One region of the Ferrimonas gelatinilytica genome, then DNA from elsewhere that is predicted to be linked to it. Evidence: predicted binding sites of a transcription regulator. Region 1 holds the regulator's gene; each other region holds the start of a gene.
What was found. Region 1 encodes sigma-54, which starts transcription at its own class of promoters, with help from an activator protein. Its sites were predicted from a motif close to GTTGGCACGNNNNTNGNNT; they were not measured.

Region 1 (7,778 bases):
ACTCGGACTGGCCAATACCGGCCATGCCGGTGGGATCTACAACTGGCAGTTGTCCCGCAACGGAGGCGACCTGGCGGCCATGCTCAGACAGCTGGGCACTGGTCTCTATGTGACCGAACTGATGGGGCAGGGGGTCAATGGGGTGACCGGCGACTACTCCCGCGGTGCCGCAGGCTTCTGGGTTGAAAACGGGGAGATCCAATATCCGGTGCATGAGATCACCATCGCCGGAAACCTAAAGACCATGTACCGCGACATGGTGGCCATGGGCTCAGATATCGATCCTCGCCACTCCATCGCCGCCGGCCCGATCCTGCTGGAGTCGATGAAGATCGCCGGCAACTGAAGCCGCAATGTTTGCCCAAACGAGCCCCGGTGGTGAGGGCTCGTAACGTTTTCGATGACAAGGCACGTTGCTCTTGTCTCGGAGGAGTGGCACCGAGGCGCCTGGCTGCGTAAACTTGCCGCCCTCTCTTTGCTAAAGGTCATCCCATGCTCAATAACGATCTGCTGCGTCAACTGCGCTACGCCCTTAAGTTCAATAATCCGGATGTGATCGCGGTGTTTGCCCTGATGCAATACCCCATCACCAAGGAGGAGCTGGACGCCATGCTTAAGCGCGAGGAGGAGGCGGGGTTCGTACTCTGCCGGGATCGTACCCTGGCCGCCTTCCTCGACGGGCTGATCATCCGCAACCGTGGGGTGCAGCCGGGGCGGGAGCCACAGTTGTTGGGGCCCAAGGCGCGGTTGAGTAACAATGAGATCCTTCGTAAGCTGCGTATCGCGCTGACGCTCAAGGATGACGATATCATCGCCATCCTCAAGCTGGCGGGCTTCCGCATCTCCAAGTCTGAGCTTTCGGCCCTGTTCCGCAGTCCGGACCACCGTAACTATCAGGCCTGTGGTGATCAGTTGCTGCGCAACTTTGTGCGTGGACTTGGCAAGCAGCGCCGAACTGAGGAATCCTGAGGCGCCCACCGGGATTGAGGCCCCGCCTATGGCTGGGGCGGGCTCAGAACGGTTCGAAGGGGCGTCCTAGAGCCGGCGAATTTGGCGGATCTCAATGACCCGCCCGTCGCGAATGCGAAAAATGGTGGTGGGGCCTGAGCGCTCCTGCCTGAAGTGATACTCCCGGGCACCACGGCCGACGCTGAGGGATTCCAGTGGTCGTCCGCAGTGGGCCAGCAGGGTGGCCCGACTGTCGCCCAGCTTCACCAGGTCCGTGCCACAACGAGCACTGTGTAACCGGTTTTCGACCGCCTGGAGCGAGTTCGGTAACACGCCCAGTGCCAGCCAAAGTATGGCTAACCCCTTTCCAAGCCGAGCTATCCTCTTTTTACTCATCCTGCACCTCTCCCTGTGTCCTCTGCCGTTACCGGATCGTGGTGACGGCAGTGCATTAAACTATGGTGACTGAACTTATCGCTGGCCCGCGGGTTTGAGTGAAGTTGGGCCGCGCAACGAAGAGGGGATGATGCCCGCGCTCTCTATACACACCCTGGGGTATGTGACGGCGCTGCTGCCGCTGCTGACAACCCACCTTTGTTGGGGCCTGAGTATCCTCCTTGGCTACATCGAACCCTGCAATCCCTATGGTGTGGATTGCGTGAGCATCAGCAATACGGGGCGCCACGGGGTTGCCTATTTCCTTTTCAAGGCTGGTATGTTGCCGACCACCCTGCTGCTGTTTCTCTTCTGGGGGCTCTGCTGGCAATGGCTGGCGCTGTTGGGCCAGGGCCGTCACCGTGCCTGGTTACTGGTGGCCCTGCTTGGCTCCGCTGCCTTGATGCTCTATGCCCTGACACTGGGCCACAGCACCGGCTACTACCCGGTGCTGCGTCGCAATGGCATCGCCCTGTTCCTGTTTATGACCTTTACCCTGCAGGTGGTGGTGGCCGATGGGCTCTATCGGACCGAACGCTGGCATGGTGCTGGGCTTGGGCTGCTGTGGTTAAGCACCCTGACCCTGGTGGTGGCCCTGTTGTCGGTAGCGCTGGCGGCTTGGCTTGGTGAGGGGTATGAGCGGTTGGAGAACGGGTTTGAGTGGTGGTTACTCTTGCTGTTGAACCTGCCGATGCTGGTGCTGGCAAGGTTGTGGCAGCTCAGTGGCCTGAAAATGGGGTTACGACTGCAGGAGTAAGCCTGGGCTACGGTTTTTTACTCCTGTTCATCGAAGCGGGCGGCGAACAGTTCACATACCGCTTCCAGGGCCTCGGCTGCCTGGGGGCCCTCGCAGCGGACCTTGACCCGTTTGCCCTGGTTACCCTGCAACAGCAGGATCCCCAAGACACTATCCGCCTCGGCGACCTCCTTCCCCTGCTGAAGCGTGATCCGGGCGTCGAACTGGGCAGCCAGTTGTACCAGCCGGGTGGCGGCTCGGGCATGCAGGCCCAGACGGTTGACCACCTCAACGTCCCGTTCCAGCATCTCAGGACCCGGGCAGTTCGCGGTGACGCAGTTGCACATCTTTGCGATGGCGTCGGAAGCGCCGTGCCAGCTCTTTGGCGACGTAGACGCTGCGATGCTGGCCCCCGGTACACCCGATGGCGACGGTCAGGTAGGCGCGGTTGTTGCGCTCCAGCATCGGTAGCCAGTTGAGCAGAAAGCGCTCTGTGTGATCGATAAAGCGCGCCACGCTGTTGTGCCGTTGGAAGAAGTCCGCGACCGGCTGATCCAATCCGGTCAATGGGCGCAGGCTCGCTTCCCAGTGGGGGTTGGGCAGGAAGCGAACATCGAACAGGTAGTCGGCCTGCTTGGGCATGCCGTGCTTGAAGCCGAATGACTCAAACACCAGCATCATCGGCATGGTGTCCTGCTCGTCGTTGAGACGTTTACGCAGCTCGTCCGCCAGCTGGTAGACGGAGAGGTTGTCGGTAATGATGTGGTGATCGCAGTTCTGTGCCAAGGGCGCCAACAACCGCCGTTCCTCGGCGATCGCCTCGGCCAGGGGGCGACCATCCCGCGACAGGGGGTGCATTCGCCGGGTTTCGCTGTAGCGCTTCAGCAGGTGATCATCGCCGGCATCGAGATAGAACAGCTGCAGATCGATGTTGCTGTCGAGCTGGCCTCGAAGATGGGGGATGTCGATCTTCTCCAGCGGCAGATTGCGAATGTCGAGGCTGACCGCGACCTCCTTGCTGCGCCCCTGTTGCGTTCGCAGCAGCTGTGGGAGCAACTCCAGTGGCAGGTTGTCGACGCAGTAAAAGCCGAGATCTTCGAGTATGTGTAGGGCGACGGTTTTACCGGCGCCGGAGCGGCCGGAGAGGATGATTAACTTCACTGGGTTAGCAGCTCATAGAGTTCTCGATCATTACAGGTTTTGCGCATCGCCCGACAAAGCTCCTTCTGGCTGAGCAGGGCCGCCACAGTGCGCAACGTTGACAAGTGGGCCTGATGATCCTGCTCCGGAACAAAGAGGGCAAACAGCAGGTCGACCGGCTTGCCATCGATGGCATCGAAGGGGATCGGCTCCTCGGTTTTGAGCAGCACGGCGATGGGAGTGGTGATCCGTTCGAGGCGACCGTGGGGCAGGGCGATGCCGTTGCCGATTCCGGTGCTGCCCACTTTTTCCCGGGCTAACAGGCTCTCAAACAGTTCATGTTGGGGGAGATCCGGGCACTGGCGAGCAGCCAAATCACTGATCATCTCCAGTGCCCGTTTCTTGCTAAGGCCGGGCGCAGCACAGTGGGTGCGCTCCGGCGTCAGGAGTTGCGTGATTTCCATTAGTGTCTGGAAATTTTCTCTTTGTGCTTAATCACTTGGCGGTCAAGCTTATCCACCAGACCATCGATGGCCGCGTACATGTTTTCGTGCTCATGGGTGGCAAACACCTCCCCACCGTTGACATGGAGCTTGGCTTCGGCGATCTGCTGCAGCTTCTGTACATTCAGGATCACGTGGACATTGTTGATGTGATCAAAATGCCGTTCTAGTCGCTCAAACTTTTCATGCACATAGTTTCTCAAGGCGTCGGTCAGTTCGATGTGGTGCCCGGTAAGATTGATCTGCATAAGTAAGCCTCCATTGCGCTCTGTTACAGTACTTTGCGCTGGTTTGACGGGGGGATGGAGAGGGCTTCCCGGTATTTGGCGATGGTTCGCCGTGCTACCTGGATCCCCTGCTCCGCGAGAAGCTGAGCCATCTTGCTGTCGCTGAGGGGCTTTTTGGGACTCTCGGCGGCCACCAGTTTTTTGATCAGTGCGCGGATGGCGGTGGAGGAACACTCACCGCCACTGTCCGTACTGACGTGACTGGAGAAAAAGTATTTCAGTTCGTACACCCCTCGAGGGGTATGCATGAATTTCTGTGTAGTGACCCGGGAGATGGTGGACTCGTGCATCTCCACCGCTTCGGCGACGTCATTGAGGACCATGGGCTTCATCGCTTCGTCACCATACTCAAGAAATCCTTGCTGAAACTGGACGATGCAGTTCGCCACCTTCATTAATGTCTCATTGCGGCTCTCCAGGCTCTTGATGAACCACTTGGCATCCTGCAAGTGACCGCGAACAAACTGACTGTCGCCATTGTTTCTGGCCCCTTTTGAGAGGGCGGCGTACTGTTCGTTGATACGGATCTTTGGGACCGAATCCGGGTTGAGTTCCACCACCCAGCGTCCCTGTTTCTTGCTAACGGAAACGTCCGGTATCACATACTCGCTCGCGCTGGCGGAGATCGCGCTGCCTGGACGGGGGTTGAGAGATTGGATCAGTTCCATGGCGGCCCTTAACTCATCTTCTTTGAGTTTAGTGCGCCGCAGGAGGGTTCGAAAGTCGCGGTTGCCCAGCAGGTCCATATGGTCGTTGAGCAGGCTGATCGCTTCGCTGCGCCAGGGGGTTTTGGGATCGAACTGGGCCAACTGGACCAGCAGGCACTCTGCCGGATCCCGCGCGCCACAGCCGATAGGATCGAACTGCTGGACACGCTTGAGTACCGCCACGACCTCGTCCAGGTCGATATCATCCAGGCCCTGCGCTTCTTGCACCTCTTCGATATCAACAGTGAGATAGCCATGCTCGTCAATGGCGTCGATGATGGTGGTGGCGATGGCACGATCCCGATCAGTCATCGGGGTGAGCTCCATCTGCCAGAGCAGATGGCTGTGCAGGTCTTCGTGGGTTTCCCCCTGGTAGAGATTCTCATCGTCGTCGCGCACCGGCCCGGCGGGGGCGGCAGGCGCGGCACTGTAGACATCGTCCCAGGTGCTGTCCAGCGGCAGGTCATCGGTCATCTCGGTTTGGCTCATCGCCTCGCCGGTTTCCATTTCCGAGCGCTCCTTCGGGGCAGCTTCCGGCACCTCCGCATCCTGACCTTCAAACTCATCAACCTGCTCCAGCAGGGGATTGGCCTCAAGTGCTTCCTGGATCTCCTGTTGCAGATCCAGCGTCGACAGCTGCAGCAGGCGTATCGCCTGCTGCAATTGGGGCGTCATGGTCAGGTGTTGCCCCAGCTTCAGCTGCAGTGACGTCTTCATCGAGGTAATGCCCAATCCTTGTGTCGTAAGTCCCGCTTTAGCCGGACGGTCAGAGCTTGAACTGGTCGCCGAGGTACACCGAGCGAACCAGTTTGTTGTTGAGCACCGCTTCCGGTGCGCCCTGTGCGATCATCTCCCCGTGGCTGACGATGTAAGCGTATTCGCACACATCCAGAGTTTCGCGCACATTGTGGTCGGTGATCAAGACACCTAGGCCCCGCTCCTTGAGGTGTTCGATGATCTTCTTGATATCGATAACCGAGATAGGGTCTACCCCGGCAAAGGGCTCATCGAGAAGGATAAACTTGGGGTCCGCTGCTAGGGCTCGGGCGATCTCCACCCGACGACGCTCACCACCGGACAGGCTCATGCCGAGGCTGTCACGAATATGGGTGATGTTGAACTCCTCCAACAGCTGCTCCAGCTTGTGTTCCCGCTCCTGTTTCGACAGCTCCTTGCGGGTTTGCAGGACCGCCATCAGGTTGTCGTAGACACTCAGCTTGCGGAAAATGGAGGCCTCCTGTGGGAGGTAACCGATCCCCTGGCGGGCCCGGGAGTGCATGGGCAGCAGGGTGATGTCACGATCATCGATCTGAATACGTCCCTTGTCGTTCTGCACCAGCCCCACCACCATGTAGAAGGTCGTCGTTTTCCCCGCCCCGTTGGGGCCGAGGAGGCCGACGATCTGCCCGGTTTTCACCTCCAGACCGACGCTCTTGACGACCTGACGACCGTTGTAACTTTTGGCCAGTTGTTCAGCCTTGAGCACGCTCTCGGTCATGGTTGAGGCTCCTGCGCTGGCGCTGGCGCTGGAGCTTCCGGCTCCGGCTCTACCTTTTTTTCCTCTTTGGGCATGAAGATGGTGGTGATCTGTTCATCTTTGCTGCCCTCGGCGGTCAGGCGCTGTAGCCGGGCGTTGTAACTGATGGTTTCGCCCCGCACCAGGCTATCTGCCTGGCTCAGTTGCGCGTTGCCGCTCATGGTCAACAGCTGGGTATTGACGTCGTAGCGGATCTCTCGGGCCTCGGCCCGGGCCATCAGGCCGTTCTCCATCACTTGCTCGTAGGTGGCCGGGTTGCCGGTGGCGATCATTACCTGGCGGCTTTTGTCCTCCGAGGACTCAAGTATCAGGCGGTCCGCCTCGATGCGCAGGCTGCCCTGGACGATCACCACGTTGTCCCGATACTCAAGTACCCGGTTGGTGAAGTCGCCACTGGAGCTGTTAGCGGTCACTTTGACCGGCTGGGTAAAATCGGCCTCGGAAGCCAAGGTTTGCGGAGCCAAGGCTAACAAGCCCAGTAAAATCAGTTTATTGCACTTCATAGGTAGCGCTTACCCTGTCTTTGAGTTCGATCCGGTTTGTATTGAGATCCGCCCAGAGGCCCCTGGCTTGCAAGGTAAAGGTGTTACCCTCTGCGCGAATCATGGATTCGGTGGTCATGACCATGGTTTCCAGGTCCAGTGCCAGCTGGTCAGTATGGATGGTTTGCAGCGGCTCACCGGGTTCGATGGCGGTGACCACCACCTCCTGCTCCAGTAAAAGGTAGCGGTTCTGTTGAAGCTGACCGGCCTCGGACTGGATCTTCCAGACACCATCGCCCCCCTCTGGGTAGAGCAGGTACACGGGTCGGGCGAACTCGGTCAAGGCGTCATCCTGGAAATGCTGCATTTGGTCGGCTGCGATCTCCGCATTGAGTCGGCCGCTGCTGTCGTAGGCGCGGGTGCGCAGACTTCGAGCGATGAAGTCGGGTTCGGTTTCCGGGCTGAGCACCGTCTGGTCGCTGCCCGTATTGAGGGAGCGCCAGTAGAGACCGGCGGCCATGGTCAACAGCAGCAGCCCGGCCAGCAGCTCTCGCTTCATACGGACATGCCCTTGGCGTCGGCCAGTTTGCCTTGGGCTTGGAGCAGCAGATCGCAGAGCTCACGGACGGCGCCGAAGCCTCCGGGCAGCTGGGTCAGGTAGTGGGCATGGGGACGCAGCGCAGGGTGTGCATCCTGAACCGCCACCGCGAGTCCAACCTGCTGCATGACGGGTAGGTCGACCAGGTCATCGCCAATGTAGGCGCACTGCTCGTCCTCCACACCCAGTTGTTGCTTGAGGGTCTCATAAGCGGAGAGCTTGTCCTCGCATCCTTGGATGATCTGCTGCACCCCCAGCGCGGACATCCGCTGTTGGACGATGGTGGAGCGTCGTCCGGTGATTACCGCCACCGGGATGCCGGCATGCTGTATCGCCTTAACACCGTAGCCGTCGCGGGTGTGGAACGCCTTGAGCTCCTCGCCATCATTGCCCAGGTAGATACGG
Region 2 (7,778 bases), on a different contig from region 1:
AGGAAACCTTCGGTGTAGCCACGGTGCGCCAGGGACTCGAGCCCTGCCATCAGGGAGGGGTCGAAGGGCCGGCCGGCGGCGGCATCGTCGATCGCCTTGCGGTAGAGTTGGGCGGTGCGTGCCACGTAATAGAAACTCTTGGTTCGGCCCTCGATCTTAAGGCTGTGAACCCCCATCTTGCTCAGGCGCTCGACATGCTGGATCGCCCTAAGATCCTTGGAGTTCATGATGTAGGTACCGTGCTCATCTTCAAACGCCGGCATGTATTCACCGGGCCGATTTGCCTCCTGCAGCAGCACCACCTGGTCACTGGGTTTCCCCTGGCCCAGGGTCGGGTCAACCGCGACAACATCCCCGCTCTCGTTCTCCTTGGCTTCATGCACGTCGTACTTCCAGCGACAAGCGTTGGTGCAGGTGCCCTGGTTGGGGTCGCGCTTATTGATGTAGCCGGAGAGCAGACAACGACCGGAGTAAGCCATGCAGAGGGCGCCGTGGACAAACACCTCCAGCTCCATCTCCGGGCAGCGCATACGGATCTCCTCGATCTCATCCAGGGAGAGCTCGCGGGAGAGGATCACCCGCTCGATACCCTGCTGCTGCCAGAACTTGACTGAAGCCCAGTTGATGGCGTTGGCCTGAACGGAGAGGTGGATCGGCTGGTCCGGCCACTGCTCCTTAACCATCATGATCAGGCCGGGATCGGACATGATCAGGGCATCCGGGCCCATATCGACCACGGGTGTGAGGTCACGAATAAAAGTTTTTAGCTTGGCGTTGTGCGGTGAAATGTTGGACACCACATAGAGTTTTTTGCCAAGCTGATGTGCTTCTTGGATCCCGGTGGCAAGATTCTCAAGGTTAAAGTCGTTGTTGCGAACCCGCAGACTGTAACGGGGCTGGCCGGCGTATACGGCATCGGCGCCATAGGCAAAGGCGTAGCGCATGTTTTTCAGTGTGCCGGCGGGAGAAAGCAGTTCGGGTTTCAACATGGGTGACCTCAGGGGCATTCAGTGCGGCGGGCATTCTACTGCCGGCCAGACGCTGTTGCAAATGTAGACAAGTGGGCGCTGTGCCCGGTTCCCTTCGGTGACTGCCGTAAGGGACTCAAGGAAGAGATAAAACGACGATGGCAACGGAAAGGGCGATGTTGATCCAGCTGGTGCAGATGATCAACGACGATAAAATGGTATTGCCAAGCCTGCCGGAAGTGGCGATGAATGTTCGCAACCTGGCGGTGACCAAGAGCGTCGCACTGGAGAGACTGGTCCAGGAGATCAATAAAGACCCCGCCCTGGCCGCACGAATGGTGGCGCTGGCCAACTCCGCCGGCTTCGGCGGAGATCGCCAGGCTGACAGCCTCAGCAAAGCCGCCAAACGCCTGGGAGAGGAGCTGCTGCGGAACCAGGCCTCCGCAGCGGCTATGCATCAACTGTTCTTCACTGAGCAACCCACCGCCTGGGAGGTGCTGGAGACGCTCTGGCAGAGCAATATCGAGGTGGCCAGCTGTGCCCTTGGGGTGCTGGCCTGTCAACATGAGCAGGGCAGCCTGCTGCACCTCAATAGCGATACCCTGTTGCTGGCCTGCCAGGTCCACAATATCGGTGCCTTGCCCCTGATAAAGCAGTTTGAGCGCTACCCCCATCTCTTTACCGACCACGAGCGCCTGATGCGGGTGATCGAGCGGCTTAGTCCCCAGTTGGGGGAAGCGGTACTGAAGCACTGGAACTTTCCGCCGGAGCTGGTGGAAACGGCGCGCTACTGGGCCGATCTCAGCTACCAGACCCCAAGCCACAGCTACCTGGACCTGGTTCGCCTGGCTGCCATCTACAGCCGCAAGCTGGTGCTGGTAGATCCGCTCCCCTCGACCCTGGATCTGTTTGTCCGCAAAGGGGTGATCCCCAACCTCGAGCTGTTTGGCAAAGAGACCTACTTCATGACTTACAACGAAGTGATGAGGAACCTGGCACGGAGCACGGAAACGGCCTGAGCCATCTGACCCGAGTCGCCGGAGGCTCCCGGTCACTGGCGGGCAAGGCGGGTGTTGTGGCCCGGAACCGGTTCAAAATCGGATCGGAACGGGTTGATATCCAGGCCACCGCGCCGCGTGTAGCGGGCGTAGACGCTGAGCTTGTCACAGTGGCAGTAGCGCTTCAGGTCTATGAAGATCCGCTCCACGCATTGCTCATGAAACTCGTTGTGCTGGCGGAAACTGATCAGGTAGCGCAGCAGGGCTTCATGGTCGATCTTCGGCCCCTGGTACCGGATCTGGACGCTGCCCCAGTCCGGCTGGGAGGTGATCAGGCAGTTGGACTTGAGCAGATCACTGCGCAGGGTTTCCGAGACCCACTCGCCCCGGGCCGCCTCCTCCAGGTAGTCGGGACGAAAATCGTAGTTGTCGATGGCGATATCGAGCTCATCAATACACTCCCCCTCCAGCTCCACCAGGCCCTGTCGGGCAAACGCCTGTGGCCGCACCAGCTCAACCTCCACCTCCCCCTCGGCACAGACGCTGAGATCCCGCTGCAGGCGCTCCGTTAGCTCGGCCATGGAGGCGATACGGGTCTGGTTGAAGCTGTTGAGGTAGAGCTTGAAGGATTTGGATTCCACCAGGTTGGTGCTGGTGGCCGGCAGGCGAAAGTGGGCGATGGCCACCATCGGCTTCCCCTTGGCGTTGAGCCAGGAGAGCTCGAAGCCGGTCCAGAGATCTGCCCCACCGAAGGGCAGGGGGCCACTGAGGCCCAGTGCGTCCCGGTTCAGGCTGCGGGGGACCGCCTGCAACAGGCTGGGATCGTACTGGTCGTGGTACTGGGTGCGTTGGCCGAGGGTCAGGCCGTTGAGGGCGTCCGCGCCCTTGTAGGGATCGTGGTGTGACATGATCATCTCAATTCGTGACACAATATGGCATCAGTTTACCGTAATTCACCCAGTAAGAGGCCCATGATGCCGGAATCTCCCCTGTCCCATTTCATTCAGCGTTACCTTCAGGCCTGGCAGAGGAGCCTGGGAACTCTGCCCGCTTGCGAGCAGGATGAGCCGGGGCCGGCGCTGCAGGGCAGGGACGAGGAGGGGAGGGCTCTGTGGCAGCCGGTGGCCCAGCAGCCCCAGGTTCGCTTCGATAATATCGAGGCCGCGTTGTCCCTGACGCTCCATCCGTCGGTGAGCGCCCACTACGGCCAATTTTTTGCCGGGCCGCTGCAGTTTGACGCGGAATTTGGCCAGGGGGAGTTGCTGCAGCTTTGGAGCCCGGAGGAGCTGCCCCGATTGCAGGAGAACCTGATAGGTCACCTGATGATGAAGCGCAGCCTCAAACAGCCTGCCACGATCTTTATCGGCCTCCTGGGCGAGGGGGAAGAGATGCTGGTGCTGGAAAACGAGAGTGGCAGCGTGTGGTTGGAGATCCCGGGTCAACTCCCCCATCAACGTTTGGCGGAGAGTCTTGAGGGGCTGCTGTCTCAGTTGTCGCCCCGGGTGGCTTTGCCGCCGATGACGGCCGAAGAGGCAGTGCCGGATGAAGCGCCGGGTCTATTGCCCAGGCTGAAACGGATGTGGTCTCACCTGCGCCGGGGGTGATATCAGCTGTTGCCCTCAGGGGCGGCTCCTGACTCAGGCCGGGCCGCGCAGCCAGATAGGCCACCGCGTGGCATTGAGCTATGGACGCTGCCGATGGCCACAAAATTATGGCCAAAGCGCCATAAAGATGGGGGCCCAGAGGCCCCCATGGATGACGGGTTCTAAGGCACAGGGTCGTTAGAAAAAGCCCAATGGGTTGGGGTCGTAACTGATCAGCAGGTTCTTGGTCTGTTGGTAGTTCCCCAGTGCCTTGAGGTGGGTCTCGCGGCCGATGCCGGAGCGCTTATAGCCACCGAAGGCGGCGTGGGCCGGGTAGAGGTGGTAGCAGTTGATCCACACCCGTCCGGCCTGGATCCCCCGTCCCATGCGGTAAGCCCGGTTCTGATCCCGGGTCCAGACTCCGGCGCCCAGGCCGTACTGGGTGTCATTGGCGATGGCCAGGGCTTCCGCCTCATCCTCGAAGGTGGTTATCCCCAGGGTTGGGCCAAAGATCTCCTCCTGGAAGACCCGCATCTTGTTCTCGCCCTTGAGCAAGGTGGGCTGCACATAGAAGCCGTTTGCCAAATCCGGCGTGACCTTGGCTGCCTCACCTCCCAACAGGAACTCCGCCCCTTCGTTCTGGGCAATCTCCATGTAGGAGAGGATCTTGTCGAACTGCTCCTGGGATACCTGGGCGCCAACCTGGGTCTCGGTATCCAGCGGGTTGCCCTGGCGGATCTGCCGGGCCCGGTCGAGCAGGCGCTCGATAAACTGCGGATAGATGGAGGATTGGACCAGCGCCCGAGAGGGGCAGGTACACACCTCCCCCTGGTTGAAAAAGCCCAGTAGCAAGCCTTCCAGGCACTTGTCGAAGAAGGCGTCGTCCTCGGCCATCACATCCTCGAAATAGATGTTGGGGGATTTGCCCCCCAGCTCCAGGGTGACCGGGATCAGGGAGTCGGCACCGCAGCGCATGATCTGCTGTCCGACGGCGGTGGACCCGGTAAAGGCCAGCTTGGCGATGCGGTTCGAGGTGGCCAGGGCAGCTCCTGCCTCCTCGCCCATGCCGTTGACCACGTTAACGACGCCAGGGGGGATCAGATCACCGATCAGCTCCATCAGCACCAGGATGGAGATAGGGGTCTGCTCTGCCGGTTTAAGTACCACGCTGCAGCCCGCCGCCAGGGCGGGGCCCAGTTTCCATGCGGCCATCAACAGGGGAAAGTTCCAGGGGATGATCTGGCCCACCACGCCCAGAGGCTCGTGGAAGTGGTAGGCGGTGGTGTGCTCATCAATCTCGCCCAGGCTGCCCTCCTGGGCCCTTATCGCACCGGCGAAATAGCGAAAATGGTCGACGCAGAGGGGCAGGTCAGCGTTAAGGGTTTCGCGGATCGCCTTACCATTTTCCCAGGTTTCCACGTACGCCAAGGTTTCCGCGTGCTGCTCGATGCGGTCGGCGATCTTCAGCAGCAGGTTGCTGCGCTCGGTGGGGCTGCGTTTGCCCCAGTCGGCCTGGGCGGCATGGGCCGCATCCAGCGCCAGGTTGATGTCGTCGGCGTCAGAGCGGGCCACGGCGGCAATCACCGAGCCATCCACCGGGGAGATATCGTCGAAGTAGCGGCCATTAACCGGCGCGACCCATTGGCCGTTGATGAAATTGTGATATTGGGACTGGAACTGGAATGGGGCACCCTCGGTGCCGGGCTTGGCGTAGATCATGTCGCTTCCTTTCTGACTGAGAGGGAGTGATCACCCTGCGCGCAAACGCCTCTGTGGTTAATTCGACCTTAGTCGACTCCGTCAGCCATGCTGCAGATCCCAGGAGAGATTAGAGACCAGGCGACAGGGTTCGCACTTGAAGGCGAAGAGATCGTGCTGCGGGGATTCCAGTGCCCAGTCTCGGCTGCCGCAGCGTGGGCAGGGGCGCTCCCGCTCCTCCTCCAGGCTGCTGCCCCCGACCCGGTAGAGGTAGTAGTAAGTGGGCACCTTGGTGAGGTACTCCAGTCGACCTCGGAGATCCCAGCCCCGGCGAAACAGGACACTCTCTACCGATGCGATCTCATTCAGGGCCGCATGCTCCACCGCACCACTGCCGGCCATCTGCAGCTCGTCACAGGCTTGCCACTCCGTCTGCCACTTGATCAGCGCCTTGTGATCGCCATTGAAGCTGGCGGGCAGGCGGTAGAGGGGAACCGGTTGAAAGCTGTCCCCATCGCGAACCGGAGAGCTGCTATGCACATAGGTGGTATAAAGCACCTGCCAGTTGACCGGGGCCTGATCGGCACAATGGTCGGCGTTGATGTCACGTCCCAGCAGCTTGAAACGGGGCTGGAGCAGCTTGGCTTCGGTCAGCTGGGCCAGAGCATGACGGCCCCAGGAACTGGTGTGGCGGTGTTCCAGGCTGTCCCGCCCCGGGCACATCACACGTAGGCGAAACTCCGCTTCCTGCTGCACCAGCGGAAACTCCCGTCCCAATACCTGACCGTTGTTGCGCCACGCCTCCATCAGTCCATTGATCGCTTGTTCCACCGCGGTGAGGGTGGTGTCGGCAAAACATTCGAATCGGACTTCAGCTAGGTACATGGGAGCTCCCGACGGTTCACTGGAAAAAGGGGCGTCAGTATAGGGCGGTTGTCTGTGCCCGCCAACTGGAAGCCCCCAGGGGAGTTATTTCTGCCGGGCCAGCAGTTGGGCAATCTCTGCCTGCAGCTGCGTTACCAGCGCTTCCAGTGTCGCCACCCTGTGCTCAAGCTCTTCAAGATCTGAAGCGCTTGATGGACCGGCTTCGGGGGCGGCGGGCATGGTCTGTGGTGCCTCGGCAAAGGCGTCCGGATTGGCCTTGTAACTTTGCAAGGCGCTGATCAGCATGGGGAGAGGAAAACGATGCCCGGTTTGCTTTTTCAACAGGGCCAGGGTGGGGCCGGTGTCGTGCAGGCGGCAAAGTGCGGCGCGAATTTCAGGTTCCATCATGTTCGGGCAAAACCGTTAGTGAATTTCGCTAAGAGTTTGCCTGATTGAAAACTGTAAGCGCAACGGGAAATAATTATACCATTGATTTAAAGGTGATTTTCGTGGTTGGCACGACTTTTGTTATAAGCACTGCGAACCCTTAATGAACACAGGATGTCAACGATGAAAAAAACCATACTTGCGGCCACCCTTGCGGCGATGGCGATCACCAGTTTAAGCGGTTGCGTGGTAAAGGTGGGCGGTGACGGCGGCTGGGACGCGGATCACCTGAGCAGCTGGGAGAAGCAACAGGAGCGCAATCGTAAGAACCTGGCCCAGATCAGCCTGGGTATGACCGTGGACCAGGTGCGCGTCATTATGGGTACCGCAGATTTCAACGAAGTCTATCAGAAGGATCAAGGGGTGGTTCAGGTACTGTATTACCGAACCCATCGCCTACACGGAGATGGCGTAACCGAGAAGGAGGAGTGCACACCGGTGGTTTTCCGTGACGGTGCCGTCACCGGTTGGGGTGAAACCGCGGTGAACTTGGCTATCTGATCGCCTCCCGGGCCGCGAGTCTCCCTATCCCCGCAGCAGGGTGTCCAGAATATCGATGGTTTCTACCCACTCGGCATCCTGCTGCTTCTCCTCCCTGAGAAATGCCCGTTGTGACGGTGTCCAGAATGGGGCCTCCTCTAAAGCCTGCTCCGGCGCCAGCCGGTGGGTTGAGATGAAGTGGTCCATCGCGGTTTGCTCCGGATCCAGTCCCAATTGTTCAAAAAGGTGGGTTAAGTCTGTGGGTGTGGTGTCCATCGATTGCTCCTGAGCTTGATTTTTACCTAAGTTTTGACCGATGTTTGCATTGGTCAAGTTTTCATCAGGAGAGTGCCATGGAGCCGGCGGTTGCCCCCTCACCGGAAGTGCGTTATCTCAGTGCGGATGATCTTCGTGTCGCCGCGTCCCTTCTGCTTCAGGCATATCGAGATGATCCCTTTTTTCGTTCCGTTTTCCCTGCGGATAACTATGAGCAGCGCCTGCGTGCGGCGATCCGGGAGGAGTTGCATGAGTTGTGGCAGCGCGAGCAGATCTTTGTCGGCCTGGAACTGGAGGGTGCCCTTGTGGGCGTGGCGTCTCTGCTCGACGGGGCTTACCCGCTGGGCCAGGAACGTTTCTGGAACTGGCGTCTGAAGATGGCGCTCGGAACTGGCTGGAGCGGCGCCCGTCAATGGATGGCGCGGGAGCAGGAGATCCTCGAGCGCCTGGATTTCGATCGTACC
Region 3 (7,778 bases), on a different contig from region 1:
GGTGGCCGCCCTGATGCAAGCGCTCAAGGCCCTGCCTTTGCGCTCGGGCAGCGAGTACCGACAGGAGGGGCGGGAACAGAGTCTTGTGGCGGAAGCGGACGAGGTGTTGATCCAGGATCACCGCCTTCACCAGGAGGATGACGCCGCTGAATCGCTGGAGTTGAACCTTTACGATGCTGAGGCAGAAGCGTGCTGTGGTCTGGAGGATTTCCTGATGCTGCTGGAGAGCTGGCACGCGTTTTTGCTGGGACATTGAACTCACTCCCCAGCGAAACAGGCCAGAGGTACGCATCGCTTAGTGTCAAAATTTAAGGGAAAAATAGAATAACTATCATCACGTTAGGTTCTTTATAGGGCAGAGCGCCCGACGTCATCCTACCCCAGTAATAACCTTACAAAAGCAGTGGTAAAGCACTCGCAAGTGAACTAGTTTCATCTGCAGGTGAGTCATATTCAAAACTGGGAGAAACAGATGGACAGGGTAAAACGGCGTTGTGTCGCGCTTATGGCCGCGGTGTTGGTGATGGGAGCAAGTCAGGCAGCAGAGTCGATCACCGAGGCGGATAACAGCAAGTTTGAACGTTTCAAGCGCCAGCATCAGTCCTGGCAAAAGACCAGCGAAAGCAGTGAGGTGGTGGATGCCCTGGCGGAGGATCCCAATTTGGTGATCCTGTGGGCGGGCTACGGCTTTGCCAAGGACTACAACAAGGCCCGCGGCCATCATTATTCCGTGACGGATGTGCGTCAGACCCTACGCACCGGCGGTCCCATGGGGCCGAGCGAAGGGCCAATGCCGATGGCGTGCTGGTCCTGTAAGTCCCCCGATGTCCCGCGCTATATCGAGACCAACGGTGAAGCGGAGTACTTCAGCGGCAAGTGGGCCAAGGGTGGCCCGGAGATCACTCAGGAGATCGGGTGCGGCAACTGTCATGACAATAATGCCCGGTTGCGCCTATCGGTGCCTTTTGCCCAGCGGGCGATGGACACCATAGGTTGGAAGTGGGAGGAAGCGAGCAAGTCTCAGAAGCAATCCATGGTCTGTGGCCAGTGCCACGTTGAGTATTACTTCACCAAGGAGAGCACCTTCGTTAAGTTTCCCTGGGACAACGGCACCAAAGCCGACGAGATGGAGGTCTACTACGACGCCATCGAGTTTGCGGATTGGACGCACGCTCTCTCCCGGGCGAAGATGCTCAAGGCTCAGCACCCCGGCTTTGAAACCAGTCTGACCGGAACCCATGGCCGCAACGATGTTTCCTGCACCGATTGTCACATGCCCAGGGTGACCAATGCCGAAGGCAAGAAATACACCGACCATAACGTGGGCAACCCGTTCGATCAGTTCGAGTTCACCTGTGCACGCTGCCACTCCCAGAGCAAGGAGACCCTGCAGGGGGTGATCGCGGATTACAAGAAGATGGTGCTCGATGCCCGTATTCAGGCCGAGACGCAGCTGGTCCATGCCCACTTTGAAGCCAAGGCAGCCTGGGATGCGGGGGCGACTGAGGCGGAGATGGCCGAGGCGCTGACCGCCATCCGTCATGCTCAGTGGCGTTGGGACATGGCTATTGCGTCTCATGGGATCCATGCCCACAACCCGGAAGAGGCGCTCAGGCTGCTGGCTTCCTCACTCGAGCGCAGTGCCAATGCGCGAACCTCGCTGGCGCGGGTGCTGGCCAAGCATGGTGTCATGGAGGCCGTAGCTGTGCCAGACATCTCCACCAAGGCGGCGGCCCAGGCGGCGCTGGGGATGGATATGGATAAGATGAATGCGGAGAAGGCCCGCTTCCTGGAGGAGCAGGTGCCTCAGTGGGACAAGGCGTATCAGGAGAAGTATGGTGCCAATGCCCCATAATCCTGGCTCATGAGATCGATGCGGCTCCCTTCGGGGAGCCGTTTTGCTTCCCGCCCATTTCGCCATGGCCCATCCCATTACTGGTATCACCATGGTACCGCTGGGCGCTCCAAACCCCCGCTGATGAATTCACCCCAAGGCAGGGCCTGGCTGTGCACCAAACTGGTGCCTGCGGCCTGAACCTTGGTCAGTTTCGGTGCGACATCCCTCTCTTTGCGCTCAGTTTATTTTGTAAGCAATTGAAATGATAGGGTAAAAATTTATGGCACGGGAGTTGATAAGTTCTAGGCAAGAGCGCAGTGCGTGAACGAGGAGAACGGGATGAAACTGGTCAGCGCAATCATTAAACCTTTCAAACTGGATGATGTCCGCGAAGCCGTGGCGGAGATGGGCGTCGATGGACTGACGGTCACCGAGGTCAAAGGTTTCGGTCGTCAGAAGGGTCACACGGAGCTTTACCGCGGGGCCGAATACCAGGTCGACTTCCTGCCGAAGGTGAAACTGGAGATCGCCACTCAGAGCGACCAGGTGGACCGCCTGATCGAGGTGATCACCCAGGCCGCGGGAACCGGGAAAATTGGCGATGGCAAGATCTTTGTGACAGACCTGGACCGGGTGGTGCGGATCCGCACCGGGGAAATGGACGCGGAAGCGCTCTAAGGAGGACACCATGGAAGAGTTAACGAAATTGGGCCTGACAGTCACTGAGCTGCGTTTTGCCCTTGATACCTTTTACTTTTTGATCTCCGGTGCACTGGTGATGTGGATGGCGGCGGGCTTCGCCATGCTGGAAGCGGGCCTGGTGCGATCTAAAAACACAACGGAGATCCTGACCAAAAACATGTGCTTGTACGCGATTGCCTGTGCCATGTACCTGCTTGTGGGTTACCACATCATGTACGTAGACAACGCAGAAGCGGGCTGGCTGCCAAGCTTTGGTGCCTTGATCGGTACCCAGGCGGATGGCGCGGATCACGCCCTGGAGTCGGATTTCTTCTTCCAGGTGGTGTTTGTCGCGACGGCGATGTCCATCGTCTCTGGGGCGGTGGCTGAGCGCATGAAGCTTTGGGCATTCCTGGCATTTGCCGTGGTTCTCACCGGCTTTATCTATCCGATGGAGGGATATTGGACCTGGGGGGGTGGCTTTGTCTCTGAATTCGGATTTGTCGACTTTGCCGGTTCCGGCATCGTCCATATGGCGGGTGCGGCCGCGGCAATTGCCGGAGTGCTTCTTTTAGGTGCCCGTAAGGGCAAATACAACGCCGATGGCAGCGTGAATCCCATTCCGGGCTCCAACATGCCTTTGGCGACCCTGGGGACCTTTATCCTCTGGTTGGGTTGGTTCGGCTTCAATGGCGGCTCCCAACTGCTGGTATCCGATGCAGAGAACGCGTCTGCTGTGGCCAAGATCTTCGTGAACACCAATTCCGCCGCCGCCTTCGGCGCGCTTGCGGCCCTGGTGGTATGCAAGATGACCTGGGGCAAAGCGGATCTGACCATGATCCTCAACGGCGCGTTGGCTGGCCTGGTGGCGATAACCGCCGACCCTCTCTCCCCCTCCCTGGGCCTGGCGGCGGTCATCGGTGTCGTGGCCGGTGGCGTGGTGGTCTTCGCTATCGTGGGGATGGATAAGCTCAAGATTGATGACCCTGTGGGCGCGATCTCAGTGCACGGTGTTTGCGGTTTGCTGGGCCTCGTACTGGTGCCCATCTCCAATGGTGAGGCCACCCTGGGTGCTCAACTGCTGGGCGCCGCGGTGATCTTCGGTTGGGTGTTCATTACCAGCCTCATCACCTGGGGAATTCTCAAGGCGGTCATGGGAATCCGCGTCTCCGAAGAGGAGGAGTACCAGGGGATGGATATGTCGGATTGTGGAGTCGATGCCTATCCGGAATTCATCACTGTGAAAACCGCCGGATAAAAAACCAAAAGTTTGAACCAGGCCCCCTTTTCGGGGGCCTTTTTTGTGCTTCGGAGATTGCCAGCTGGCGGCGTACTGAGTAATCTTTAACTGCTAAAAGGAATTATTCTCATTTTCGAATCTGCTGGAGACACATCATGTTTCGACCCCTTTTCGCCACGGTCCTGCTTCTGATCAGCACCGCCACTTTTGCCCAGACTGTCACCGTTTACTCCTACCGTCAGCCGTTTCTGATCGAGCCGATGCTGGAGCGGTTTACCGAGGAGACCGGGATCCAGACACAGGTGGTGTTTGCCCAGACTGGTCTGGAGGAGCGCCTTAAGCGTGAGGGGCGTCTCTCCCCGGCGGATCTGGTACTGACTACCGACATCTCCCGCCTGGCCACTCTGGTGGAGATGGGGCTGAGCCAGCCGGTGGAGAGCGAGGTTCTGACCCGCAACATCCCCAGCCAGTATCGCTCCCCGGATAACCAGTGGTTTGCTTTGACGCTGCGCGCCCGCACGGTTTACACCCCGAAAGATCGCCTCGGACCGGTTGCGCTGAGCTATGAAGACCTCGCCAAGCCGGAGTTCGCCGGCAAGATCTGTATGCGTTCCGGTAAAAATGCCTACAACGTGGCCCTGATCGCCAGCATGATCGCCCACCACGGCGAAGCGGAGGCTAAAACCTGGCTGGAAGGGGTCAAAGCGAACTTGGCTCGCAAGCCGCAGGGCAATGATCGGGCCCAGATCAAAGCAGTGGCAGAGGGAGTATGCGATTATGCCATCGGCAACAGCTACTACTACGGCGCCATGCTCAAAGATCCCAAGCAACGCCCCGTTGCGGAGCAGGTGGTGATCAACTTCCCCAATCAGGGGGATCGTGGTGCCCACATCAACGTATCCGGCGCGGTGGTAGCCAAGCACGCTAAGAACCTCGAAGGCGCCAAGGCGCTGCTGGAGTTCCTGACCCAGCCGGAAGCCCAATCGGTGTACGCCGAATTGAATGCTGAATACCCGGTAAACCCGGCGGTAGCACCTTCGGAGATGGTGGCTTCCTGGGGAGCCTTCAAGGCCGATGAGTTGCCGGTATACCAACTGTCGGTATACCACGCCGCCGCGATGAAACTGTTAGACGAAGTAAGGTTTGATCTTTGATCCAAACACTCTCCCGTCGCTGGAGCCTGGGCGGTTACCTCACGGTAGCCGTCCTGTTGTTACCCCTGGCGGCATTGATATTTCAATCTCTGGATCCTGACCAGGCGGTTTTTGACCACCTGCGTCAAACGGTGTTGGCGGATTACGTCATCAACACCGTCCTCCTGATCCTGATGGTGGCCTGCGGCGCCCTGGCCCTGGGGTTGCCTGCAGCCTGGCTGGTGGCGATGTGCCGGTTTCCGGGCCAGCGGGTGTTCCAGTGGGCCCTGCTGTTGCCGTTGGCGATGCCCGCCTACATCGTCGCCTATGTCTACACGGATCTGCTCGATTATGCCGGCCCGGTGCAGCGTGCGTTGCGGGAGTTCATGGGTTGGAGTGGTCCGACGGATTACCTCTTCCCGGAGATCCGCTCCCTCGGCGGCGCGGCGCTGATGCTGGCGCTGGTGCTTTTTCCCTACGTGTTCATGCTGGTGCGCACCGCCTTCCTGGAGCAGGCCAGTAACCTGATCCAGGCCAGCCGAACCCTGGGCTGCACCCCGACACAAAGCTTCTTTCGCCTCAGCCTGCCCCTGGCCCGCCCGGCCATCGTGGTGGGCCTTTCCCTGGTGGCGATGGAGACACTGGCGGACTTCGCCACTGTCCATTACTTCGCCGTGAATACCCTCACCACAGCGGTGTACGACACCTGGCTGGGCTTTGGCAGCATGGCCAGTGCGGCCCGCCTGTCGACCCTGATGCTGCTGGTGATCGCCGTGCTGATGTTTGCGGAACGTTTCGCCCGGGCCCGTCAGGAGCGGTTTCAAAAGGCGGAAGGAAAGAGTGAAGATTACGCCTACGAACTGCGTGGCTGGCGCGCCTGGCTGGCAACCGGCTACTGCAGCCTGCTGCTTGGGCTCTCCTTTGTCCTGCCGGCGTTGATCCTGCTGGATTATGCCTGGCACTACTTTGACCCCTCGGCGCTGCGCCACTTTGGTCAGTACAGTTGGAACAGCCTGCTGATCTCAACGCTGGTGGCGGTGGCAACGGTGATGATCGCCCTGGGACTGCAGTACCTGGCCCGAATCAGTCCACGCCGATGGGACCGGCTACCCAGCCAGTTGGCGGGCTTTGGCTACGCCCTGCCGGGGACGGTGCTGGCCATTGGGGTGCTGATCCCCCTGATCGCCGCCGACTTTGCGATCAATGATCTCTACCAGTGGTTGGAGCGGCCCCTGCCGGGATTGGTGCTGTCCGGCTCTCTGGTGGCACTGGCCTTTGGCTATACGGTGCGCTTCCTGGCGGTGGCCCTTGGGGCGGTGGAGAACAGCTTCAAACGGATCAGTCCCTCGCTGGATATGGCGGCTGCCACCATGGGGCAGGGGCCCTTCGGGATCCTGCGCCGAGTCCATTTCCCCCTGGTGCGCCGGGGGATGCTGGCGGCGGGGTTGATCGTTTTCATCGAAGCGATGAAAGAGTTGCCGGCGGCGCTGCTGCTCAAACCGATCGGCTTCGAGACCCTGGCGACCTACGTTTATCAGTTTGTGTCCGATGAGATGCTGGAGCTTGGGGCCCTGCCGGCCCTGGTGATCGTTCTGGTCGGACTGGTACCGGTGATCTTCCTCAACCGGAGCCTGGAGCAGGCGCACTAAGCGCTAAGATTAGAGACGATGTCAAAACTACAGATCCAACAACTGGCCTGCCAATATCAGGGTAAGCCGATCCTTGCCGGTCTCGACCTGATGCTGCAGGAGAACGAAATCCTCGCCCTGTTGGGGCCCTCGGGCTGCGGCAAAACCACCCTGCTGCGGGCCATCGCGGGCCTGCTGCCCGTCACCGAGGGTCATATTGTGCTGGATGGGGAGATCCTCTCGTCGGCACAGACCCTGCTGCCCACCGAGCAGCGTGGTATCGGTGTGATCTTCCAGGATTACGCCCTCTTCCCGCACCTTACGGTGGCTGAGAATGTGGCCTTTGGACTCAGGCACTGGGACAAGGGGGAGGCCCGGGCTCGGGTGGCCGAGATGATGGCGCTGGTCAAGCTGGATGGCCTCGAGGATCGTTATATCCATCAGCTCTCCGGTGGTCAGCAACAGCGGGTCGCCATCGCCCGGGCGCTGGCCTATAAGCCCCGCCTGCTGCTGTTGGATGAGCCTTTCTCCAACATCGATAGCCAGGTGCGGGGGGAGTTGATGCTGGAGATCCGACAGATCCTGCGCTCCCAGGGTATCAGTGCCATCTTCGTCACCCACGCCAAGGAGGAGGCGTTTGCCTTTGCCGACCGCATGGCGATCCTGCATGACGGCAAGGTTGCCCAGGCTGGGCCGGCGGAGGCGCTCTACTACCGGCCGGCCAATCGCTTCGTGGCGGATTTCCTAGGCGGTGGCAACTACCTGGATGCGACAGTCGCCAGCCCCAACGAGGTGCATACCCCCCTGGGGGCGATCCAGAGTGCCTCGGAGTTGCGCTATCCGCCGAAGTACGAGGGGACCTTGCTGCTGCGTCCGCAACAGCTGGCCATTGAGCCGGACAATGACGGCAGCGGCGTGGTGACCGAGCGTCGTTTTGCCGGAACCTATTGTGACTACGAGGTGAAGGTGGGGCCGGTGGCCCTTTCGGTGCGCTCTGGTCATACGGGGCTGGCGCTGGGCCAGCGGGTGGCGGTGGCGGCGCTGCCGCACGCCTTGGTACTGTTCTAAGCCGTCCTTTGAGGGGGCATTTATCCAACACGGGGCGCAAAGGCGCCCCGTTTTTGTGCTCCGGATGCATGGCCTATGTAACGGATATAATGACCTGATATGAGACATCGCCAACCTATCCCGCTGCTTTTTGTCCAGGCTCAATGAGCCACCGTTAATCCCAGTATGAAATTGATCCTATTGCCGCGACT
Region 4 (7,778 bases), on a different contig from region 1:
GGCCCTCTCCGATCCGCAGCCCGAGGACAACTGGGATGGCTACACCGGCTTCATCCACAATGTCCTGTACGAGAACTATTTGAAGGACCACGAGGCACCGGAAGATTGTGAGTACTACATGTGTGGGCCGCCGATGATGAACTCCGCGGTGATCAACATGCTCAAGGATCTGGGTGTTGAAGATGACAACATTCTGCTGGATGATTTCGGCGGTTAATCCCTTTAAAACTCACGAGTAAAGATGTTGTTTCGTACTCTGATTAAGTGGCTGGCCCCCCTGGGGCTGGCCCTTGTTGTTCTTAGCGGCTGTGCGCCGCAACCCAAGGTTCAGTCCATTTCGGGCCGGACCATGGGCACCAGCTACCACATCTCCTGGGTGTCGGCAGCGCAACCCGAGCAGCCCCAGCTGCTGCAGGCCGCGGTAGACACGCGGCTGGAGCAGATCAACGCCTCCATGTCGAACTGGCGGCCGGACTCGCTGATCAGCCAGTTCAATGGCCACAGGTTCGATACGCCGATGCAGCTCGACGATGATTTCATCGCCGTGCTCCGGGAGTCACAACGGCTCTACCGGCTGACCGACGGGGCACTGGATATTACTGTCTCGCCACTGGTGGATCTCTGGGGCTTCGGCCCCGAGGGGCGGATCACCCATGCCCCTACGGCGGAGTCTATCGCCGAGGCCCGGGCCCATACCGGCATGCATCACCTGCACCTGGACGGCAACCTCGTGCACAAGAGCCTGCCTACCCTGACCCTCAACCTTTCGGCGGTCGCCAAGGGGTATGGGGTGGATGCGGTGGCGGACCTGCTTGAGGCGCGGGGGATTGACAGCTATCTGGTGGAGATTGGGGGTGAACTGCGACTTCGCGGGCGCAAGCCGGACGGCAGGCGGTGGCGTATCGCCATTGAGCAGCCGGACGATGAGGGGCGTTCCGTGGCCCAGATCATCGAGCCCGGTAATATGGCCGTCGCCACCTCAGGGGACTACCGTAACTTCTTCGAGGAGGAGGGAGAGCGCTTCTCTCACCTGATCGATCCCCGTACCGGGGCCCCCATTACCAACCGGCTGGCGTCGGTCACCGTGCTGGCCCCCAGCTCCATGACCGCCGATGGCCTGGCCACCGCTTTCAGTGTCATGGGCAGCGAGGCCTCCCTGGCTCTGGCGGAGCAGGAATCTTTGCCGGTGATGCTGATTGAGAAGGGTCTTGAGGGCGAATTTGCGGTACGATACTCCAGTGCCTTTACCCCATATCTGCAGGAGTTGTCGCAATGAGCACCTTTATCGCCACCTTTATTCTGATGCTGGCTCTGGTGGCCATGATGTCGGTGGGTTACCTGATCAAACGCAAGAGCATCAGCGGCTCTTGTGGTGGTTTGGGCAGCATCGGCATCGACAAGGAGTGCGACTGCCCGGAACCCTGCGACAAGCGCAAGGCGCGGATGGCCAAAGAGAGCGCCAAGCAGGAAGCGGAGGCGGAGCGTGCCGCCCGGCTGCAGAAAAACCGCATTCTCTGAGCCGGACGCCGCAACGGTGAACGACCCCGCCCCATAGCGGGGTCTTTTTTTACCTCTTCGCAGTTTTAACGGCCATTCATACGGTTCCGAATGCGTTTGCTCATGAGGATTGTTCTCTCATCTCCTTTGGACGCCAGCGCGGGCGTAACATTCTGCAGTTCATCGGCTGTATTTGTCGCGTTGGCGACAGCAACAAGAGGGGATTCTCCCCCTCTCAACTCCCCATTGCCTCCAATCGTCGCTGATCCTCACTCTCGTCGCTTGAGCCTGCGGCACGGGCGGGAGTCGACATCCTGTCTCCGCGCACCACTTCGGCCTTCCTGGCCTCAGACCTTGCCCTAAGCGCCTTCGTTCGGGCGACTCCAAGTCGGCAAAGATCTGGCAGGCCATCAAGTTCCGTTGGCTGTCATAGCGAGCATGAGTTTCAACACCAATTGGGACACGGCCATTTTTGGAATTCTTCGCAGTTTTTCGGGAAAAACAGAAAAGCTTAAATAGTGGATCTGTTGTCATTAGCCATTCACGGCTCTAAGGCGAATGCCTCACTCGATTTTCAGGCTGACCCGAGTGAAGCCACGGTAAGGCAGAGGAGAGGGCCTGCGGAGGCATGGGTGAAGGCAGAGGGCTTGAACGCGAGGGCAGGGATACGAAGCCGGACTTTGTCGCTCAGCAGCGATAGCGCAGCGGTAAAGCCGATTCTGATCGCTACCTTGATCTTACGGAGCGAGAGCGAGGAAGAGCAGCGACCGGAGGTAAATGGACCCGCTCTTTACGAAAAGGAAAGGGGGCTAAAAGCCCCCTTTGACTGCTGCCGCTAGGGCGACGTGCTAAAAGTGCGTCGATGTTGGCGTTGAGCAGCCAAGACCCGGGAAACCCTTTTTAAGCGGCTTCGCTTGAGTGCGGATCCGACCCCTTGGCGGATGTCGGGTCTGTGTTAGAATACTGTCTGTTTATACAGTAATTGTGGGATGGGCCGGCAGGACGGCGATGACGCAGCGCAAAATCATACACGTGGACATGGACTGCTTTTTTGCCGCGGTGGAGATGCGGGACAACCCGGAGTTGAGGGATAAGCCGATTGCCGTGGGCGGCCGTGCTACCGGTCGAGGGGTGATCGCGACCTGCAACTACGCCGCCCGCGCTTATGGTGTTCGCAGCGCCATGGCCAGCAGCGAGGCAATGCGCCGCTGTCCGCAGCTGGTGTTGGTTCCGGGTCGGATGTCGGTCTACAAGGAGGTCAGCGCGCAGATCCGCGCCATCTTTCGGCGTTACACCGACAGGATAGAGCCCCTCTCCCTGGATGAAGCCTACTTGGATGTCAGCGACGCTCCCCATTGCCGAGGCAGCGCCACCCTGATGGCGCGGGAGATCCGCGCCGCCATCCTGGCCGAGACCGGTTTGACCGCGTCGGCGGGGATCGCCCCCAACAAGTTCCTGGCCAAGATCGCCTCGGATGAGAACAAACCCAACGGTCAGTGCGTGATACTGCCGGGCCAATGTGCCGAGTTCGTGGCCGGACTGCCACTGCGCAAGATCCCCGGGGTGGGGCCCCGCACCGCCGAGCGGTTGGCACAAAGGGGGCTGCACCTTGGCGCGGACGTGCTGAAGCATACGGCGGTAGAGCTGGAGCAGTGGTTTGGCAAGTTTGGCCCGGTGTTGCATCAGCGAGCCCAGGGGATCGATGATCGTCCGGTCCGCACCAACCGGATCCGCAAGTCGGTGGGCGTGGAAACCACCCTGGAGCGGGACCTGCAGACGGAAGCCGACTGCCTGGCAAAACTACTGACGCTGTTGCCGGAGTTGGCCCGGCGGCTGGGCGAGCGTCCCTTCAGGGGACTCAGTGTGAAGCTCAAGTTCAGTGACTTTCAGCAAACCACGGTCGCCTGCCCCGCCAGTTCCCTAGACCCGGCCCGGTTGGCCTCATTGCTTCACACCGGGTTCGCCCGGGGGGGGGGGCGGGGCGTCCGTCTGGTTGGGGTGAGCGTCACCCTGGCCCCCCATTCCGACCCTCAACTCAGCCTGCTTTAAGCCTTTTTCCTCTCTGGGCGATGAAGGTGGAAAGATTCGCAAGTGACAAGAAGTCGCCTTGTTGATCTGGATCAAGTTGCGTTCCCATCTGCTGCTCTAGCCTGCAAGTAAGGGCTGGTTTTGATGTCGCCAGTGGTGGCCCCCAATCCAGCCGGCCTAGGGAGGTGAGTATGCGGATCCAAAGCCAATATCGTCAGCTGATCAGTGCCGTCGGTATGCTCTGTGCCGTCGCAGGGGTGCTCTTTGTCCTTGGTGTTTTCTTTCTCCAAGCCAAGCCGTTGCGGGATGCGGATTACTTCGACCACTACGTCGGTGAAAAAACCTACTGCCGTACCATCAACCATTATGCCGACAACGAGGCGACCCTGAATAAGCTGGTGGCCTACGCGGATGGCAATGCCATGCAGTACCTGCGTTGGCGCTTCGGTAAGGAGAAGGGCGGTGAGATGATCGAAACCTGCCGTCATGCCCGGCGCGACTACATCATCCAGCGCTGCAGTGAGCAGCCGGAACTCTCCGTGGAGGAGGTGGTTCTGGAGTTCAACCGCCAGGCGGTCAAGGATCAGGGCCTGATCTGAGCCGGTACCTTAGCTCTGACCGGGTTGCCCAGATTTGCCGTCTGAGCGTCTATGGCCACACAGAGCGACCAGCAGGTGTTGCAAAAGCCGACCTTGAGTCGGCTTTTTTCGTTCCGTGACGACCCCGGGTCTCCCATGCCGAGCTTAATGCTGTGCCCCAAATCGGTGTGGGGCGGGACAGTTGAATGCGGGTGTTCTGCCCCAAAAGGGCGCGCGCTGTCACCGGCCCATGCGCCTTTATGGTGCGCCTTTCCTCCCATGCGCCAGGCCTGTTAAAGGCATTCGGGTCCCTATCGCCACGATTCCCCTCTCTGTGTCCAACTGGCGTCGTTGGCCCGCTCCTTGCTCTGTTTCTTCTTGTTATTGCGCGACCTGGCTTGCGGCACTCTATCTTAAACAGGGAGACCCGCTGGCGTCAGGATGGCCACATGGCTGTCGGTCACGTCGAGCCAGGGTTTCACTGGCCCGTCGACTCGAACTTCCGGCAGGGGCCAGAGAGGGCAAAGACGGGAGTCGCGCAATTCGGATTTGTTACGTAGGACAAGGTATGACCGCTCGAAAAAACACGCTCTCCGAAACGCCACCGAGGCTGATCTTCACCGATCTCGATGGCACCCTGCTCGATCATCACAGTTACGACTTTGGCCCCGCGTTGCCGGCACTGGAGCGCTGCCGGTCGCTCGGGATCCCGGTGATCTTCAACACCAGCAAAACCCTGGAGGAGAGTCAGGCATTGGCCAGGGAACTCGGGATAGAGGCTCCCCTGGTGGTGGAGAACGGCTCAGCCATCTGGCTGCCTGCCTCTGCCCAGCATGCTACGGAGGCTGCGCGCGGAAAAATCGTGGTCCTGGGGGCTCGGCGCAGTGACCTGGTGGGTTTCCTGCACGCGCTGCGGGAGCAGGAGGGGTACAGCCTGCAGAGCTTCAGTGACTGGGACAGCGCCACTCTGGCCGCCCACACCGGCCTCTCTCTTACCCAGGCGTCCTCCGCCCAACAGCGGGCCTACAGTGAACCTTTGTTGTGGCAGGACACCGAGCATGCCTTTTTGCACTTCCAGTCCCGGGTGCAGCGGGCGGGCTACCGGTTGCTCCGGGGAGGGCGATTCCTCCATCTGCTGGGGCAAACGGACAAGGGGCGTGCGTTGCGCTGGCTCTGCGATCATTACCACGGGCTTTGGGGCCAGGCCCCACGGGTGATGGCCCTGGGGGATGGTCAGAACGACAGCGCCATGCTGGAGGCGGCCCAAATCGCAGTCCAGGTTCGATCCCCGGTGCACCCCTTCCCCACGCTGTCGAGAGCCTCTACGAATGCCCGTGTGATCCAGACTCAGCTCTGCGGCCCCGAGGGCTGGAACGAGGCGGTCCAGGCCTGGCTCGACGAAACCCAATAAGGAGATTTTATGGCGGATTACTACCAGAACGGCATCATTACCACCCTGCACAATCTGGCTGACCGGCCGGTTGAGGAGATGGAGGCGGAGCTGTGCCGCTTCTCCCAGGCCCGGCCACTGGGGTTGGTGCTGCCATCGCTCTATTCTGAGTTGCAGACACCGGCGCTGCCCGCCATTGTCGAGGAGTTGGCCAAGGTTCCCTATCTGTCCCAGGTGATCATCGGGCTCGACCGGGCCAGTCGTGAGGAGTATGTCCACGCCCTCGCGTTCTTCGATCAGCTGCCCCAGCACCACCGTGTCCTCTGGCATGACGGGCCCCGCTTGCGGGCGCTGGATGCAGAGCTGCAGGCACGAGGATTGGCGCCGGATCAGCCGGGTAAGGGGCGCAACGTCTGGTACTGCTTCGGTTACGCCATGGCGACACAGCGGGTGGAAGCCCTGGCCCTGCATGACTGCGATATTCTCACCTATGATCGCAGCCTGCTGGCCCGACTCATCTACCCGGTGGCCAACCCCACCTTCAACTACGAGTTTTGCAAAGGCTATTACGCCCGGGTGGCCGGGGGAACCCTCAATGGCCGGGTGACGCGGCTGCTGGTGACACCGCTGATCCGGGCGCTGAAAAAGATTGTCCCCGAGTCCGATTACCTGGAGTTTCTCGACAGTTTCCGCTATCCACTGGCGGGGGAGTTCTCCTTCCGTCTCGATGTGCTCAATGACCTGAGGATCCCCAGTGACTGGGGGCTGGAGATTGGGGTGCTGGCGGAGATGAAACGCAACTACGCCACCAACCGGCTCTGCCAGGTGGATATCGCCGACCGCTACGATCATAAGCATCAGGATCTCAGTGCCGGGAATGACAGCGGTGGTCTGTCACGGATGTCCATCGACATCATTAAGGCGATGATCCGTAAGCTGGCAACCCAGGGTACCGTGTTCAGCCCCGGGGTACTGCGTACCATCAAGGCCACCTATTACCGTATCGCCCTGGATTTCATCGAGACCTATCGCAGTGATGCCATCATCAACGGACTGGACCTGGACATTCACAAGGAGGAGAAGGCGGTCGAGCTGTTTGCTGAAAACATCATCAAGGCGGGCAACCATTTCCTCGATAACCCCATGGAGACCCCGTTTATCCCCAGCTGGAACCGGGTGCTCTCCGCCATGCCGGATGTATACGACCGCCTGGTGGATGCCGTGGAGTCGGATCATAAGGAGCTGGCTTCATGATGACGCTCTCCACCCGGGTTGCCCAATTACTGGGCCCGCTGTATCCCGATGAAGAGGTCAAGGTGCTGGCGGATGAGCTGATAGAGATCATGCGCCTGGTGCCGGGCGGACCGGAACCGGAGCCCTACTGCAACCAGTGGGACGAGAAAGACCTGTTCGTGATCAGCTACGCCGACACCCTGCTCTCCGATGCCCGCTTGCCACTGGAAAACCTGAATCACTTCCTCGGCCATTACTTGGCGGAGTGCATCAGCGGGGTTCATATCCTGCCGTTTTTCCCCTACAGCTCCGATGATGGCTTCGCGGTGATCGACTACTACCAGGTCAATCAGTCGGTGGGCGACTGGCCCCAGATCCGCGAGATCGCCAGCCGCTTCGACCTGATGGCGGACGTGGTGATCAACCACTGCTCCAGCCGCAGCGGCTGGTTCGAAAACTTTCGCCAGGAGAAGTCACCGGGCAAGGGTTACTTCGTCGAAGCCGATCTCAGCTGGGATCTCAGCACCGTGGTGCGCCCCCGTACCAGCCCCCTGCTTAACCCCGTCCAGACCCTCAGCGGGGAGCGTCTGGTGTGGTGCACCTTCAGCCCGGACCAGGTGGATCTCAACTTCGCCAACCCGGAGGTGCTCAAGGAGTTCGTGGCGATCCTGCGCTTCTACCTGGAGCAGGGGATCCGGGTGTTTCGTTTCGATGCGGTGGCGTTCGTCTGGAAGGTCCCGGGTACACCCTGTATCAACCTGGAGCAGACTCACATCCTGGTGCGCCTGTTGCGGCTGCTGGTGGAGCACCAGCGGCCGGACGCCATCATCATTACCGAAACCAACATCCCGCACCGGGAGAACCTGGCCTATTTCGGCAACGGCAACGAGGCCCATGCCATCTACAACTTCTCCCTGCCGCCGCTGTTGCTGCACACCCTGTTGACGGGCAACTGTCGGCACCTGCGCAACTGGCTGATGACCCTGCCACCGGCTCGCAACGGCACCGCCTATTTCAACTTCCTCGCCTCCCACGATGGCATCGGCCTGCGG

Region 2: ABD997_RS07945 (DUF3192 domain-containing protein) is a predicted target of sigma-54. The motif match lies at 6,624-6,642, and genes of this name have one in related genera.
Region 3: glnK (P-II family nitrogen regulator) is a predicted target of sigma-54. The motif match lies at 2,117-2,135, and genes of this name have one in related genera.
Region 4: ABD997_RS08050 (HAD-IIB family hydrolase) is a predicted target of sigma-54. The motif match lies at 4,454-4,472, and genes of this name have one in related genera.

Annotation. Positions count from the first base shown of each region.
Region 1 covers NZ_BAABLF010000029.1:52,974-60,751, reverse strand. Annotated here, with positions in the region: gene pmbA (metalloprotease PmbA) at 1-346, shown strand, start outside; gene ABD997_RS14075 (YehS family protein) at 493-969, shown strand; gene ABD997_RS14070 (DUF2845 domain-containing protein) at 1,036-1,344, opposite strand; gene ABD997_RS14065 (hypothetical protein) at 1,439-2,140, shown strand; gene ABD997_RS14060 (HPr family phosphocarrier protein) at 2,158-2,427, opposite strand; gene rapZ (RNase adapter RapZ) at 2,429-3,280, opposite strand; gene ptsN (PTS IIA-like nitrogen regulatory protein PtsN) at 3,277-3,723, opposite strand; gene hpf (ribosome hibernation promoting factor) at 3,723-4,010, opposite strand; gene ABD997_RS14040 (RNA polymerase factor sigma-54) at 4,034-5,473, opposite strand; gene lptB (LPS export ABC transporter ATP-binding protein) at 5,523-6,254, opposite strand; gene lptA (lipopolysaccharide transport periplasmic protein LptA) at 6,251-6,796, opposite strand; gene lptC (LPS export ABC transporter periplasmic protein LptC) at 6,783-7,334, opposite strand; gene kdsC (3-deoxy-manno-octulosonate-8-phosphatase KdsC) at 7,331-7,778, opposite strand, start outside.
Region 2 covers NZ_BAABLF010000008.1:147,961-155,738, reverse strand. Annotated here, with positions in the region: gene trhP (prephenate-dependent tRNA uridine(34) hydroxylase TrhP) at 1-989, opposite strand, end outside; gene ABD997_RS07975 (HDOD domain-containing protein) at 1,127-1,987, shown strand; gene queF (NADPH-dependent 7-cyano-7-deazaguanine reductase QueF) at 2,020-2,877, opposite strand; gene syd (SecY-interacting protein) at 2,938-3,570, shown strand; gene exaC (acetaldehyde dehydrogenase ExaC) at 3,748-5,268, opposite strand; gene ABD997_RS07955 (Zn-ribbon-containing protein) at 5,350-6,132, opposite strand; gene ABD997_RS07950 (bZIP transcription factor) at 6,217-6,519, opposite strand; gene ABD997_RS07945 (DUF3192 domain-containing protein) at 6,682-7,059, shown strand; gene ABD997_RS07940 (DUF2789 domain-containing protein) at 7,084-7,314, opposite strand; gene ABD997_RS07935 (GNAT family N-acetyltransferase) at 7,392-7,778, shown strand, end outside.
Region 3 covers NZ_BAABLF010000002.1:19,248-27,025, reverse strand. Annotated here, with positions in the region: gene ABD997_RS01225 (YacL family protein) at 1-256, shown strand, start outside; gene nrfA (ammonia-forming cytochrome c nitrite reductase) at 473-1,855, shown strand; gene glnK (P-II family nitrogen regulator) at 2,177-2,515, shown strand; gene ABD997_RS01210 (ammonium transporter) at 2,526-3,776, shown strand; gene ABD997_RS01205 (Fe(3+) ABC transporter substrate-binding protein) at 3,914-4,912, shown strand; gene ABD997_RS01200 (ABC transporter permease) at 4,909-6,540, shown strand; gene ABD997_RS01195 (ABC transporter ATP-binding protein) at 6,559-7,587, shown strand.
Region 4 covers NZ_BAABLF010000008.1:170,015-177,792, reverse strand. Annotated here, with positions in the region: gene nqrF (NADH:ubiquinone reductase (Na(+)-transporting) subunit F) at 1-217, shown strand, start outside; gene ABD997_RS08070 (FAD:protein FMN transferase) at 245-1,276, shown strand; gene nqrM ((Na+)-NQR maturation NqrM) at 1,273-1,518, shown strand; gene dinB (DNA polymerase IV) at 2,506-3,546, shown strand; gene ABD997_RS08055 (hypothetical protein) at 3,717-4,124, shown strand; gene ABD997_RS08050 (HAD-IIB family hydrolase) at 4,672-5,514, shown strand; gene ABD997_RS08045 (glycosyltransferase family protein) at 5,524-6,747, shown strand; gene ABD997_RS08040 (sugar phosphorylase) at 6,744-7,778, shown strand, end outside.